3 regions of the Sphaerisporangium sp. NPDC005288 genome follow, and region 2 is predicted to be linked to each of the others. Evidence: riboswitches for the same ligand, from Rfam matches in the RefSeq annotation. Region 2 holds a riboswitch; each other region holds the start of a gene.

Region 1 (4,666 bases), on a different contig from region 2:
CGGTAAGAACGGCCGCGGCGCCTACGTTTCCGCCTATTATCTCGCCAAATGGGGCAACGACGAGGCGAAGGACAATAACGGCAGAGATATCCCGAACTGCTGAGCATTCCGTGAACACCGCGTATTCACCGGGTTGACCGGCGGTGTCGCTCGATAACGGAGAGAAGAGGTGGACGGCGGCAGAACGTCCCGCCGGTCGAATGACCGGCGGGACGTTTTCCGTGCCGGCGCCGCCTGCCTCGGGGGGAGGAGGCCGCGCCGTCGGCGGGTTCCCGGGTCAGCGGGTCCACTGCGGGTCGCGGCCGAGGTGGCGCAGCAGCTCGGCGGTGGCGTCGTCGGCCGGGTGCGGGTCGAGGGCGGGGGCGTAGGCGAAGCCGCGCAGCGGCTCGGCGAGGACGCGGGCCACCGGCAGCAGGCGCTCGGACAGCTCGGCGTCCAGAGGCGACGGACGGCCGGTGGCGACCGCGATGTCCCAGGCGTGCACGGCGGCGTCCAGCGCGGCGGCGCCGACGGCGACCTCGGCGGGCAGCGCGCCCTGCGGCAGCGGCGTCGGTACGGCCTCCGCGCCGGGCGCCACGGTGGCGAAGCCCCGTGCCGCGACCTCCAGGGCGCTTTCGAGCAGGTCCTTCGGGTCGCCGGGGGCCTGCGCCGCCGGGTCGAACGGGTTCTCCTCCGGACCGCCGGCACCGGTGATCGCGGCGGCGTAGGCGCGCTGGTCGCCGGCGGCGTGCCGCAGCACCTGCGCCACGTTCCACTGCTCGCACGGGGTCTTGGCGGCCCAGTCGGCCTCGGTGACCCCGGCGGTGGTCGTGCGCAGCGCGTTGTGGGCCTGCTCCAGCAGCGACCAGGACGTGGTGGTCATGCGAAACCTCCGAGTTAGAGCGGAACGGATCGTTCTGTTCAAACTATATCGGAACGGAGCCTTCCGTTCAAGCTAGAATGGGCGCATGGAGCCCACGACAGCAGGCATGAGGGGACGCAAGGCCGAGGCCGCACGCAACGACCGCACGATCCTCGACGCCGCGCGAGCGGTGTTCGTCGCCGACCCCAAAGCGCCGATCTCGGCGGTGGCGCACGAGGCGGGCGTCGGCGTCGGCGCCCTGTACCGGCGCTACGCCGGCAAGGAGGAGCTGCTGCGCACCCTCTGCGAGGACGGCCTGCGCCGGTTCACGGCGATCGCCGAGTCCGCGCTGGCGCGGGACGGCGACGCGTGGGAGGCCTTCACCACGTTCCTGCGCGAGGTCGTCGACTCCGACGTGCACTCGCTGACCGTGCACCTGGCCGGCACGTTCACCCCCACGCGGGAGATGCACGAGCTGGCCGCGCACGCCGGCTCGCTCGCCGGGCGCGTCGTGGACCGGGCCCAGGCCGCCGGCGCGCTACGGCCGGACGTGGTCGCCGAGGACATTCCGATGATCTTCGACCAGATCACGGCGGTCCGTGCCGGCGACGCCGATCGCACCGCCGTGCTGCGCCACCGCTATCTGACCCTGCTGCTGGACGGGCTGCGCGCCGGCGCGCCGGCCACCCCGCTGCCCGCCTCCGCGCCGACCGGCGAGGAGCTCGGACGGCGCTGGCGGCACGCCGAGTCATCCCGCTCCTCGCAGCCCCCGCCCCGCCGCTGACCGGATCCCCGGGTGCGCCCTTGGCCCGCCGGGACCGGGACGCCTGACCGGGTCGTTCTGGCCGGATGCGCTTCCTGGGGGTGATCACGTCGGGGGAAGCCGTGCGTGTCCGCCCGTGTGACGCCGGTGGTGCGTACTTTGTCGCATTTGTGCTCTTTTGATGTGGTATGTACCTTGTTGGACAGCGGTATGCGTGCCGATGGTCCCACGCCGTCGTGCCCGTTGCCGTCCGTTGCCCACATCGCGCGTACCCGGCGGGACGGCGTCCCGCCGCGGGGACACGCCCGCCTCATCCACACCTCGCGGAACCGGGGACCCCCTTCGCGGAGTGAATCGGAACACCGGCCCTCGAAGGGACGGACCCACAGGGCACTTCCGCCCGAACCCATCAGCCGACCCGGTAGGCGCGTGGAAGCAAGGAGCGAGCCCTTCATGCCCATCGACCGGCTTTCCTCGATCTTCTCCCACCTCAAGAACCGGCTGGACCTGTCCGGCGCGCGCCTCTACTCCGCCATGGCGGGGGTGATCGTGGCCGTGCTCGCCATCGTGGCGGCCGTCGTGGTGACCGGTCCGGCGGACGCCGCCCCCAGCAGCGCCTCCTCGGAGCGCCCCTACGGCCAGGACGTGTCCGCCTACGAGTCCGACCACGACTGGAACGCCAGCCAGGCGCAGTTCGGCATCATCAAGGCCACCGAGGGCCTGACCTTCCGCGACTCCGCGTTCGCCCGCCACTGGGCCGAACTCGGCAAGAAGGGCATCGTGCGCGGCGCCTACCACTACGGTCACCCCGGCAACGACCCCATCGCCGAGGCCGACCACTTCCTGTCGGTGGTGGACGCCCAGCCCGCCGAGACCGGCGACCTGCTCGTGCTGGACCTGGAGACCAGCGACGGCCGGTCGGTCGCGCAGGTCAACGCCTGGGCCAAGACCTGGCTGGCCCACGTGAAGGACGAGACCGGCGTCACCCCGCTGTTCTACAGCGGCTGGAACTTCGCCGACACCTACGGCCACGGCCTGGCCGAGTACCCCTTGTGGGTGGCCTACTACGGCAGGGCCAAGGGCGACGTCACCCCGCCCGCCGACTGGAAGAGCTGGGCGATCCACCAGTACACCGACGTCCCCATCGACCAGAACGTCTCCGCGCTGACCACCGGCCAGTTGCGCGCGCTCGGCCGCCCCTGAGCGACGGCGCCTCGGCAGGACCGGCAGGACCGGGAGGACCGGGAGGATCTCCCGGGCGGGCGCGGGTAGTAGCGTCTGCTCATGCGACTCGGCGTTCTCGACATCGGCTCGAACACGGTGCACCTGCTGGTGGTGGACGCCCACAGGGGCGCGCAGCCGCTGCCCGCCTACTCGCACAAGGTCGAGTTGCGGCTGGCCGAGCACCTGCACGACGGTGACGTCCTGTCCCCCGAGGGCGAGCGCGAGCTGCGCCGCTTCGTCGAGGACTCGCTGCGCATCGCCGAGGACAAGGGGGTGGAGGACATCATGGCCTTCGCCACCTCGGCCGTGCGGGAGGCCGCCAACGGCGAGGAGGTCCTGGACCGCCTGCGGGCCGCCACCGAGATCGACGTGCAGGTGCTGTCCGGGCAGGACGAGGCGCGGCTGACGTTCCTGGCGGTGCGGCGCTGGTTCGGCTGGTCCTCCGGGCGGCTGCTGGTCCTGGACATCGGCGGCGGCTCCCTGGAGATCGCCTCCGGCATGGAGGAGGAGCCCGACGTGGCGATCTCGCTCCCGCTGGGCGCCGGGCGGATGACCCGCCAGTGGTTCACCGGCGCCCCGCCCCCCGCCGAGGAGGTGCGCGGCATGCGCCGGCAGGTGCGCGCGCAGATCGGCAGGGTGGTGGGCGATGTGGTGAAGTACGGGCACGCCGACCACGCGGTCGCCACGTCCAAGACCTTCAAGCAGCTCGCGCGCATCGCCGGCGCCGCCCCCTCCAGCGAGGGGTCCTATGTGAAGCGGGTGCTGCGCCAGGATGACCTCTCCCACTGGACCGGGCGCCTGGCCACGATGGACAACGCCCAGCGGTCCGGCCTGCCGGGCGTCTCCGCCGGTCGAGCCCCGCAACTGCTCGCCGGGGCGATCGTGGCCGACGCGACGATGGACCTGTTCGAGGTCCCCGAGGTGGAGATCTGCCCGTGGGCCCTGCGCGAAGGGGTGATCCTGCGCCGCCTGGACACCATGCCCGGCGCCTGAGGTCCGCGATCACGGCCGCCGGGGTCACCGTGCCCGGCGGTGTGCGCGATCGCTCCGCGCACACGGGAGAATCGATACGTCCACCTGCGTGATGAAACGTGTGACCATGTCCGTCCCGGGCACGGTGTCCACCGCGGCGGCACAAAAGGAGGAACGGCGATGATGGCGCTCATCGGAGCGGTCTACACGCTGCTGGTCGTCCTGGCGCTGATGGGACTCGCTCTGGTGCTGATCGCCGTGATGGGGCTGATCTCGCTGGCGCTGCTGGCCTCGACCACCAGCCCCGAGCCCGAGCTCGGCGCCGACGGCCGCCCGGTCCCCCGCACCCCGGCCGCCGCCCCCGAGCCGTCCGAGACCCCCGAGCCGTCCAAGGCTCCCCGGCCCTCCGAGATCCCTGCGCCCTCCGAGGCTCCCACGCCGTCCGACGCCGCTCCCAGGCCGTCGAAGGTCTCTGAGCCGTCCAAGGCTCCCCGGCCCTCCGGGACTCCTGAGCCGTCCGAGGCTCCGAGGCCGTCCGAGGCTCCTGAGCCGCCCGCCCGCGGTCCGGTGCCCGGCGTCCCCGGGCGCGGCGCCGGGGGAGGGGGGACGACGCCGGACGCCGGAGCAGGCAAGACGGTGAGGGAGGGCGGGCAGCGGCTGTCGTGGCCGTTCGGGATGCCCCGGCCGGGATGGGTGCCGCACGGAGTGGCCTACGCGCGCGACGCATGGCTTTATCCGCTCCGTCGCTACGGCGAAACCGCTCAAAAGCTGATAGGACGGTAGTCGCGCTAGATCATCTGGAGGATCGCCATGCGGACAAGACCCCCATTCCGCGCCGACCATGTCGGCAGCCTGCTCCGTCCCGC
Region 2 (4,666 bases):
TAGAGGCTGAGGACCTGGGGCACGCGCTTTTCCGGCTCGCGGGACCGGTCGCCCTGGACGTCCGTGACGGCCGTTCGCACGAACGATCTCCCAGGCGTTCGAACGTGCATATCCCTGTGATCGGGGGGAAAGTGGCTAAAAGGGGGTGAGCCCGTATGGACCGGGACGAGCTGCAGTCGCTGTCGCCCAGGGAACTGCACGACAGGGCGGTGCACTATGCGGTCACGCACGGCGACTTCGGCTTCCTGTGGGACCTGCTCAAGGTGATCCCGGCGGCCGAGGCGGCGAGCGGTCACTCCGAGGAGACGGCCAACGACCTCAGCAGGGTCTCGGCGCTTCTCAGCGACGCCATGGCCTCCGGCGAGGGAGAGCTCGGCGAAGCGCTGCGGCCGGTCTACCTCTCCTACCTGTCCAAGCACCCCGACGCCTGAAGACGCCCCGCCTGCTCCTAGGCTCCAGGCATGGCATCGGTGAATGTTGAGCGTACTGAGAACGGCTTCGTGGCCCGCAACGGGCGCGGAGCGGAGATCGTCATGGGCAGTGGCGACGACGAAGGCGTCTTCACCCCGGTCGAGCTGCTGCTCGCCGCGGTGGGCGGCTGCAACATCGTGACCGTCGAGCCGCTCACCGCCAAGCGCGGCCACCGCCTCGTGCGGCTGGCGATGACGGTCCAGGCCGAGAAGGTCGAGCCCACACTGCTCGGCCCGGTCACGATCACCTACGACGTCGAGCTCCCCGAGGGCGACCCCGAGGCGGACGAGGTCTTCCGCGCCGTCGCCCACCGGGTGCACGAGCGCCACTGCACCGTCAGCCGGTCGCTGCAGAAGGGCACCGAGGTCGTCGTCGAACTCCCCGAATAGCCGCTCGCCCCGCCGGGTCATCCCGTACCCGGTCATGCCCGGGACTTAGACCGAATCTATACCGTGCGATGACGAGCAGCTCAGGCCCCGGTATGTAGTGTTAAGGCAGGTCAAGGGGGATGCGACCAGCGCCCGACGGGCGCAGCGAAGCTTTCACCATAAGGACGCGGTGGGGGACCGTGTCCGAACAGCGGGACCGCCCGATGCGTTTGGGGGAAGGCATCGGCGCTGGACCGTGAAGTGGTCGGGGCCGGACAGGCGGGGGACTGTCCGGCCCCGACTCATGTCCACCCCCACTTCGCGGCCCTCCCTTCGCCCCCGCTCCGTACGGCCGCCCCACCTCAGCCCGCTCCGTCTCGGGCCGCCTGGTCTCGGGCCGCCTGGTCTCGGGCCGCTCTTCCCTTTCGGAGCCTCGGACCGTTCCTCGCCTCTGCCGCACCCTAGGGCCGGGGCGGCCACGCTCTCGCCCCGCCTCGGGCCGCTTCCCCTTCCGCCGCCTTGGGCCGTCTTCATCGGGCGCCGGCACGGCGGGAAGCGGGTCGGTGGCGTCGGCGCCCTGTTACGGCGACGGGCCCGGTCAACTCTCCGGCCGTCGCCGGTCATTGCGGGTGCCTCTGGGGGGCGGCAGCGGGGCGACGCAGCGGGTTCGTCCGGGCTCCGCGGGCGCCCCTTGGCCGTGGGCCATGAGGGGTTGTTTACCTGTGGCGGCTCTGCCGGGAGGGATGGAGCTTGGGGGAAGAAAGGTTTTGCCCAGGCGGTGGTGCCCCTCACAGGTCACAGCAGTAACACGGGTATCGCCTGTCAGCCTCGTCGGCCTTCTCTGACGCATAAAATGCCCGATATATGGGGCTTACGGCCTGATAGGTAGATCTTCTGATGCTTTGTACAAACATCGTTTGCTTTGTCCTGACTTGACCGGTAACGTCTTGTACCAGATCGGACGGTGACCTGGTCTTCAGCCGGAAGGCCGCCGCCCGAACGTCGAGTCCCAAGGGCCTGAACCCGGCCCGCGGGAGCCGGGGACCCACGTTCTTCGGGGTGAATCCGCGTCAGCGGTAGGGCGAACTCCACGCCCGAACCCGTCAGCTAACCCGGTAGACGTCGTTGGAGAGGAGACTCGAGTGGACACACCGCCCCACTCCGTCCTCCGGGCGACCCTAGGCCCGGATCTCGCCGTCAGAAGCGGCACAGCAGTCGGCTTGTAGGAGCCGGCCGGGCGATTCGCAGCCTTGCGACATGGTGGCCGTCCAGCGCCACCGCCCGAAAGACCCACGTAAGAAAAGCGCTCGCGCAGCGATGGACCATGCCCTTGTCCACCCGCTTGTGCCTCAGAGAACGCTTTCCTCTCCCGGCGCCGAACCCTCTTGACCGAAGTCGGAGCCCGGGTCCCTTGTCTTCTGATGAAAGATCCTGACCTCCCATGTCTTTTTTCACGAACACCCCCAAATGTCGTGTGGTTTCGAGCATCATCGGTGCCGCGATGATGTGCACGGCGACGGTCGGCACGGCCACCGCGGCCCACGCCAACTCGCCCGAGCGCAAGGACGGCGTCGCGGCGGCGACCACCCAGCGAGTCATGTTGAAGGGCTCCACCACCGCCTCCTACTTCTGGGACGACGCCTCCGGGCGCGCCGGTGACACGGGAATGCCGGCCATCGGCAAGCCGATGCAGAAGGGGCTGTTCGCCAGCCCGTGCTGGCCGCTCGGCACCGAGGGTTACGTGATGTACAACGGCAAGAAGGCGCCGTTCTTCATCGGCGACCGCGGCCCGGGCATCCCCTCCGAGAGCGGCGTCATGCTCGACATCGACGGCAAGACCTTCGCCGAGCTGACCGGCGGCGACTTCAGCGACTCCAGCCTGATGGTGACCGGCTTCGGCGCCGGCCACATCAAGGTCGACTACGTCATCACCAAGTGGGGCAGCGGCCCGGGCAAGAAGAACGAGCCCGTCCCGTTCTCCGCCGGCGCCTGGGGCGTCTACGACAAGGACCCGGCCGAGCCGACCCTGGCGCTCACCTCCGCGCCCTGACCCGCGCGCACGCACCTGCGGGTTCTTCCACGAGCTTCCCCCGGGAAATAGGCGTGCCGGTGCTTCCCCCTGGCACCGGCACGCCGCCCCGGCGCCGATGTGCGTAGCTTCGCCGGGACTGCTAAAGTCACCGTAGTCAACGCGCCGCTAGCTCAGTTGGTTAGAGCAGCTGACTCTTAATCAGCGGGTCCGGGGTTCGAGTCCCTGGCGGCGCACCACGGTTAACGCCGATGACCTGGGCATCTTCCCCGATGGGGAGGGTGCCCACAGTCGTTTTCCAACCTGTTTCCCCCTCGGTGCGGGCCCCGATCCGTTCGAGGTCGCCAGTTGAACGGCCATTTGACGATCATGATTCCGCCTTCGGATAGTGGTGGACATGGTCAACGACAACCCGTTCGACCGGCGCCGCTTTCTGGCCGGGTCAGGAGCCGCCGGGCTGCTCGCCCTGGTCGCCGCCTGCTCGGGCGGCGCGGGCACGAGCACCGGCGTGAACGCCGGGCCGTCCGGCTCCCTCCCGAGCACGCCCAAGCGCGGCGGAGTGCTGCGCGCGGGGTCCTCTCCGCCGCCGACGGCGGTCGACCCCGTCACCATGTACGACGGAACGGCGATCGCGATCGCCCAGCTCGTCGCCGACTACCTGATCTGGCTGGACAGGGACTACAAGCTGGTCCCGCGCCTGGCGGAGGCGTGGTCCGCCAAGGACGGCGGCAAGATCTGGTCCTTCACCCTGCGCGAAGGCGTGGTCTTCTCCGACGGCACCCCGCTGGACGCCGAGGTCGTCAAGGCGTCCTTCGACCGGTTGCTCGACCCGAAGAGCAAGTCGGCCGCGCTCTCGGCCTTCGACACCGTCCTCGCGCAGGGCGGCGTGCGCGTCAAGGACTCCCGGACGGTCGTCTTCACGCTGGAGCGGCCGTTCTCCGACTTCCCCTATCTGGTGTCGGCCGGCAACTACAACGCCCTGATCCTCAAGAAGGACTACGCGGGCGACTTCACCGCCAAGCCCATCGGCACCGGCCCGTTCGTGCTCGCCTCCTACGACCCGGCCAAGGGCGCCACCTTCACCCGCAATCCGAGGTACTGGGATCGGGGCAAGCCGTACCTGGACGGCGTGGAGGTCAAGTTCTACGCCGATGACCAGGCGGATCTGCTCGCGCTGCAGGGCGGCGACGTCGACGCCCAGCTTCTCAGCATTCCCGCCCTGGTCAACCCGCTGAAGGGTGTCGGGGACATCACCGTCGACCGGGTGGAGGGCACCGGGTTCACCGCCCTGACGCTGCGCGTGGACCAGGCGCCGTTCGACAGGAAGGAGGTCCGCCAGGCCGTCGCGTACGCCCTGGACCGGCCGGGCGTGAACGCCACCACCTACGACGGCATCGGGGCGCTCGCCAACGACCACCTGTTCGCCGCGCTGTTCCCGGCGGCGCCGGCCGACATCCCGCAGCGCGCCAAGGACCCCGCCAAGGTCGCGTCGCTGCTCGCCGCCGCCGGAGTGGCCAAGCTGTCCTTCCCGCTGACCTTCGACCCGCCGAGCAAGGACTACGCCCTGATCATCCAGAACCAGCTCAAGCAGGTGGGCATCGAGGTCACGCTGGACCAGCGCACCTCCGCCGACTTCTACGGCGGCGACCAGGAGAAGGACACGCCCTGGCTGTTCAGCCCGGCCAACCTGGTGCGCTGGGCCGGGCGGGCGGTGCCGAGCCAGTTCATCATCCCGATGGTGAAGAGCGGCGGGGTGTGGAACGGGTCCAAGTACGCCAACCCGGTGCTGGACGCCGCC
Region 3 (4,666 bases), on a different contig from region 2:
TGCCGATGGGCGCGTTGTTGAAGTACTCGTTGTTCACGCTCTGGAGCTCGGGGTTGTCCTGCGCCGGGATGGTGCTGGGCAGGTTGCCGCCCTCCTTGAACGCCATGAGCTGGGCGTCGGGGCTGGTCAGGTAGCTGGCCAGCTCGGCGGCCTCCTTCGGGTGCTTGGACTGCTTGGGCACCGCGAGCCAGGAGCCGCCCCAGTTGCCGCCGCCGCCGGGCACGGTCGCGACGTCCCACTTGCCCTTGAACTTGTCACCGGCGTTGCCCGAGACCACGCCGAGCATCCAGCCGGGGCAGCCCAGGGTCGCGAACTGCGACTTGACGAAGCCGGTGTTCCAGCCGTCGGTGAAGTTCTGCAGCTTGGCGGTCAGGCCGTCCTGGCTGATCTTCGTGGCGAGGTCGAACGCGGACTTGACGGCCGGGTTCTTGTCCACGATGAGCTGCTGGTTCTTGTCGAAGTAGGTGACGTTGCCGTTCTTGGCGGCCTCCTGCGCCAGCACCACGTTGTAGATGGTGTTGATGCTGTCGACGAACTTGGCGTCCTTGACCTTGGACTGGAACTGCTGGCCGGCCTTGATGAAGTCCTCCCAGCCGCCGCTCCACAGCTTGCCGACCTCGTCGCGGTCGGTGGGAAGCCCGGCCTGCTTGAACAGGTCGGAGCGGTAGCAGATGCTCATGCCGCCGACGTCGGTGCCGAGGGCGAACAGCTTGCCCTCGGTGTTGATGCCGTTCTCCCACTTCCAGGCGGGGAAGTCGGCCTGGCGGCTCTGCAGGCCGTACTGGCCGAGGTCGGTGAAGAACTGGGGACGGGCCTTGGCCAGACCCATGCCGCCCTCGTCGATGCCGACCACGTCGCCGGCGCCGGTGCCCGACTGCAGCCACTGCAGCATCTGCGGCCAATAGACGTTCTCAAAGCTGTCGGTGAGGTTGTTGTACTTCACCTGAACGTTGGGGTGATCGCTGTTCCACTTGGCGACCGCGGCCTTGTAGCCGAAGTTGGTCCCGCCGCCGAAGGTCTGCAGCGTAAGGGTGATCTTCTCGGCCGCGGCCGAGGACGAGCCACCGGTGCTGGTGTTCCCGCCGTCCCCGCCGGAGCTGCACGCGGCGGTGATGCCGAGTGCGACCGTCATCACCGATGCGACCGCGAGTGTCTTCCCGCGGCGCATATTGTTCATCATTCCGGACCCCTCTCAGGTGGTTGCCCGATCTTTGGGAGGTGCATCGAGGGCCGGCCCCGACAGTCGGGCCCACGATGTGCTGGATCCCTCAGTCGTGATCTCGCGGGGGTGAGCCTGCGAGCGATATTTGGGAGCGCTCCCACGAAGGGTCCCCGACGGGCAATGCTGGCGTCAATATGCCGAAACCTAACTGTTACTCCTGGGGCGGTTAGCGCTGAGAAAACCGTAGAGTAGCCCCCATAAGGCCCTTTCGCAGCATTGGGAGCGCTCCCACCGCTTCGGCACAGTCGGGCGCAAATCATCCATGCGCCACGGCGCACGGGCTTCACCGGGCTCCTAGGCCACGGCGCGCGGGCTCCGCCGAGGTCCTGGGGGCGCGGCGCGCGGGCTGCGCGGCGTTCCGGCCGGCTCGCCGGAGTGATGGGAAACGAGCGCCGGCGCCGCGCGGCCGGGGGAGTGGGCCGGCCGTGCGGCGCCGGGAGGCGTCCTTCGCGGGGAGGCGGGCGGGACGCCGCGGAAAGGTGGAACGAGGGTGGCGGGCCGCCGAGGTCAGGCGGCGTAGCCGGGGTAGCCGTATCCGACGATCTGCGAGGCCGGCCTGGTGCGGATCTCGACCTTGCCGCCGTCGGTGTTGCCCTCGACCGTGCGGATGGTGCCGTCGCCGTTGTCCTTGATGACGAAGCCGACGTGCTCGATGCCGTCGATGCTCTTGTCGCCGTTGAAGGAGAAGAACACGACCGCGCCGGGCTTGGGCGTGGTGCCCCAGCGGTCCCGCGCGGCGAACCACTTGGCGTGGGCGACGGTGTAGGCGTCGGCGCCGACGGTGTCCTGCAGGCCCATCTGCGCGCCCACCCAGGAGACGAACATGTCGCACCAGGCGGCGTCGGCGTAGTCGGCGATCGTGCCACTGTCGCGCGCCACGGTCTCCCTGGCGCGCGGGGAGCTCATGTACCAGGCGTGGAACTTGGTGCCGCCGCCGCTGCCGTTCTCGCTGATGCCGACCTGCTTCTCGGCCAGTGCCAGCAACTGCTCGGCGGAGACCTGCCGGGACGGCAGCCCCACCTTCGCCGCCTCCTGCCGCGCGACGGCGACGATGCCGCTCTTGGGAGAGGCGGCGTCGGCCTGGGGAGAGGAGTCGGCGTTCGCCGCAAGGGCGGTGCCGGTGACAACCTGGGCGAGCACGAGCCCGCCGAACGCGACGGCCTTCAACTGGTTCTTCGGGGCATCCAGAAGCCGATGTACGGTCGTGACGAACATGGACAAGCTGAGACTCCTTCTTCCTGCCGCCTACCGGGTTAGCTGACGGGTTCGGACGTGAAGGTTCGTCCTACGGGCGCGTCCGTGGGCGGGCGCGCCTGATTCACCCCAAGAAGGTGGGTCCCCGGCTCCGCGTGGGCGCGGACTCGACGGAGGCGCGTGACGGTGGGAGAGGGGTCTCTCCGCAGAGGACCGGCCGCGCCGGGCGATATCGGCGGCACGGGCGGGTCGCTCAGAGAAGCGGTCTCCCGTGCCGGGATTCCTCCGAGAGTAATACATCGGACAAACCACATGCAAGTGGGACAAAGCTCTCGTCCGTTCTGGCCTTCTCATGGCAAAGCCAGGCACGCGGCCCGGCGAGAATGCGCGTCGGGCGCGGTTGACCTGCCGCGACGCGGGTAAGGTGCCGCCGATCCGGGCCCCGCGGGCGCGGACACGACTCCGGGGCCGTCCGGGCCCAGTGATACTCGGAGCCTGCGACGCCTTCTGTGTCAAGTGGGGCCCGCGTTGCCCATGTGACGCCTGGGAGCCGCTCTCATCCGACAACGGCCGGGCCGCCGTCGGCCGCCGTTCATCGTCTGTTCCCTATTACGTAGGGTCGCGGGGCTAGGTTGCATGCGTCGTGAACGTGTCAATGCCCGGCGTGGAGAGGAACGGTCGAAGCCGCGTGCGGGAGCAGGGGTCGGCCGTCGCCTGGGTGGAGTCTCCGCTCCAGTTGCTGTGCGCGGTCGAGGCGCGGCACGCGGGGTTGATCGGGCCGGGCACCCGCGTGGTGACCCGCGGCAGGCTGCCCGGCCTGCGCGTCACCCGCGCCGAGCTGGACGTGCTGGAGCTGCCGGCCGGGCTGAGCATCCAGGCCGCCGATCAGGGCATGCCCCGTCCCGGCCGCCGCGAGGCCTGGGTCCTCGGGGACGCCTTCTCCGGCAGGATGCAGCTCACCTCGCTGACGGCCTTCCCCACCCGCATGGTCATCGTCGACGACGGCCTGGCCACCATCCGCCTGCTGGAGCTGTTGACCGCGGGCCTGGCCACCCCTCTGCTGCGCGCCCGCGCCGCGGCCAAGCCGTCCCGCCTGGCCCTGGGCGTCGCCGCGGGGATCCGCCTGCGCGCCGCGGCGAGGGCCGGACGGCTCACCGTCTTCACCGCCCTGCCCGTCCCCGCCGCCCTGGCCGACGCCGTGCGCGGGCTCGGGGCCGAGCTGGTCACCCACGACTTCGCCTGGCTGCGCTCCCAGCCGGTGGTCGCCCACCCCCGGCCCCGCGAGAACACGGTGGTCCTCGGCACCTCGCTGGTGCGCAACGGGCTGATCCACCGCGACCGCTACCTGTCCTGGCTGTTCGCCCTCGAAGGGCCGCTGGCGTACTACCCGCACCGCAGGGAGGACCCCGGCGACCTGGCCGCGGTCCGTGACCACCCCGGGGTCACCGTGTACGACGCCGGGGCGCCGGTCGAGATGACCCTGCGCGACCTGCGCCCCGGCCAGCGCGTTCTCAGCCTGCCGTCCACGGCCGTCACCTCGCTGCGCGTGCTGCTCGCCGCCCGAGGGGTGCCCGTCCAGACCGTGGAGGTGCCCGACGACTGGTGGACTCCCTCCGCGTCGGTCTCCCTCCGATCGCATCTCCAGATGTTCGCGCACGAAAGGGCTTCTCCTTGAGCCGGGTTCTCGCTGTGGCCGATTCGGACTCGTATCTGAAATGGGCGGCGGGTCTTCTCGACCAGCTACCGGCCGGTTGGACATCGACGCTGGCCGTCGTGCGCACGCCGATCGTGCCGTCCCCGGCCCAGATCACCGCCGCCGTCAGCGGCACCCGCTCCGGCGCGGCCGAGCCGCCCGCCGTGGTGTCGGCGCGGGCGCTGCGCCGCATCGCCGAACGCGACCGGCCCGACGCCATCCTGCTGGCCTGCACAGGACCGGTGGTCGACGTGCTGGCCGGCGACGTGTTCGCCGGGCTCTCGCCCCGGCCGGTGCTGGTGTCGGGGCTGCCGGGCATCTCCATCCCCGCCACAGAGAAGGCCTGGCTGTACCGCGGGGCCTGCGACCTGTTCGTCGTGCACAGCGGCAGGGAGGTGGAGGAGTTCGGCCGCATCGGCAGGGAACTGGGCGCCACCGGGTCGATGGCCCTGGCCCGCCTGCCCTACCTGGACCATCGGACGGCCGGCGGCGGGACGGGCGACCGCCTGGTGTTCGCCACCCAGGCCAAGGTGCCCAAGCGGCGCGAGGACCGCGAG

The links. Region 2 has a riboswitch for cyclic di-AMP ahead of ABZU32_RS26685 (hypothetical protein). Riboswitches for the same ligand answer to the same signal wherever they lie in the genome.
Region 1: linked by a shared signal. The riboswitch ahead of ABZU32_RS12115 (GH25 family lysozyme) and the one ahead of ABZU32_RS26685 (hypothetical protein) in region 2 are both predicted to bind cyclic di-AMP.
Region 3: linked by a shared signal. The riboswitch ahead of ABZU32_RS21045 (CHAP domain-containing protein) and the one ahead of ABZU32_RS26685 (hypothetical protein) in region 2 are both predicted to bind cyclic di-AMP.

Annotation. Positions count from the first base shown of each region.
Region 1 is NZ_JBEXGT010000010.1:59,407-64,072, reverse strand. Features, by position in the region: gene ABZU32_RS12130 (hypothetical protein) at 1-103, shown strand, start outside; gene ABZU32_RS12125 (TIGR03086 family metal-binding protein) at 278-862, opposite strand; gene ABZU32_RS12120 (TetR/AcrR family transcriptional regulator) at 948-1,625, shown strand; cyclic di-AMP (ydaO/yuaA leader) riboswitch at 1,901-2,046, shown strand; gene ABZU32_RS12115 (GH25 family lysozyme) at 2,058-2,807, shown strand; gene ABZU32_RS12110 (Ppx/GppA phosphatase family protein) at 2,889-3,821, shown strand; gene ABZU32_RS12105 (hypothetical protein) at 3,981-4,583, shown strand; gene ABZU32_RS12100 (5-methyltetrahydropteroyltriglutamate--homocysteine S-methyltransferase) at 4,611-4,666, shown strand, end outside.
Region 2 is NZ_JBEXGT010000031.1:47,036-51,701, forward strand. Features, by position in the region: gene ABZU32_RS26675 (hypothetical protein) at 156-431, shown strand; gene ABZU32_RS26680 (OsmC family protein) at 462-860, shown strand; cyclic di-AMP (ydaO/yuaA leader) riboswitch at 1,830-1,977, shown strand; gene ABZU32_RS26685 (hypothetical protein) at 2,314-2,889, shown strand; tRNA gene ABZU32_RS26690 (tRNA-Lys) at 3,031-3,107, shown strand; gene ABZU32_RS26695 (ABC transporter substrate-binding protein) at 3,266-4,666, shown strand, end outside.
Region 3 is NZ_JBEXGT010000021.1:98,760-103,425, reverse strand. Features, by position in the region: gene ABZU32_RS21050 (ABC transporter substrate-binding protein) at 1-1,168, opposite strand, end outside; gene ABZU32_RS21045 (CHAP domain-containing protein) at 1,730-2,437, opposite strand; cyclic di-AMP (ydaO/yuaA leader) riboswitch at 2,450-2,599, opposite strand; gene ABZU32_RS21040 (hypothetical protein) at 3,105-4,091, shown strand; gene ABZU32_RS21035 (DUF6716 putative glycosyltransferase) at 4,106-4,666, shown strand, end outside.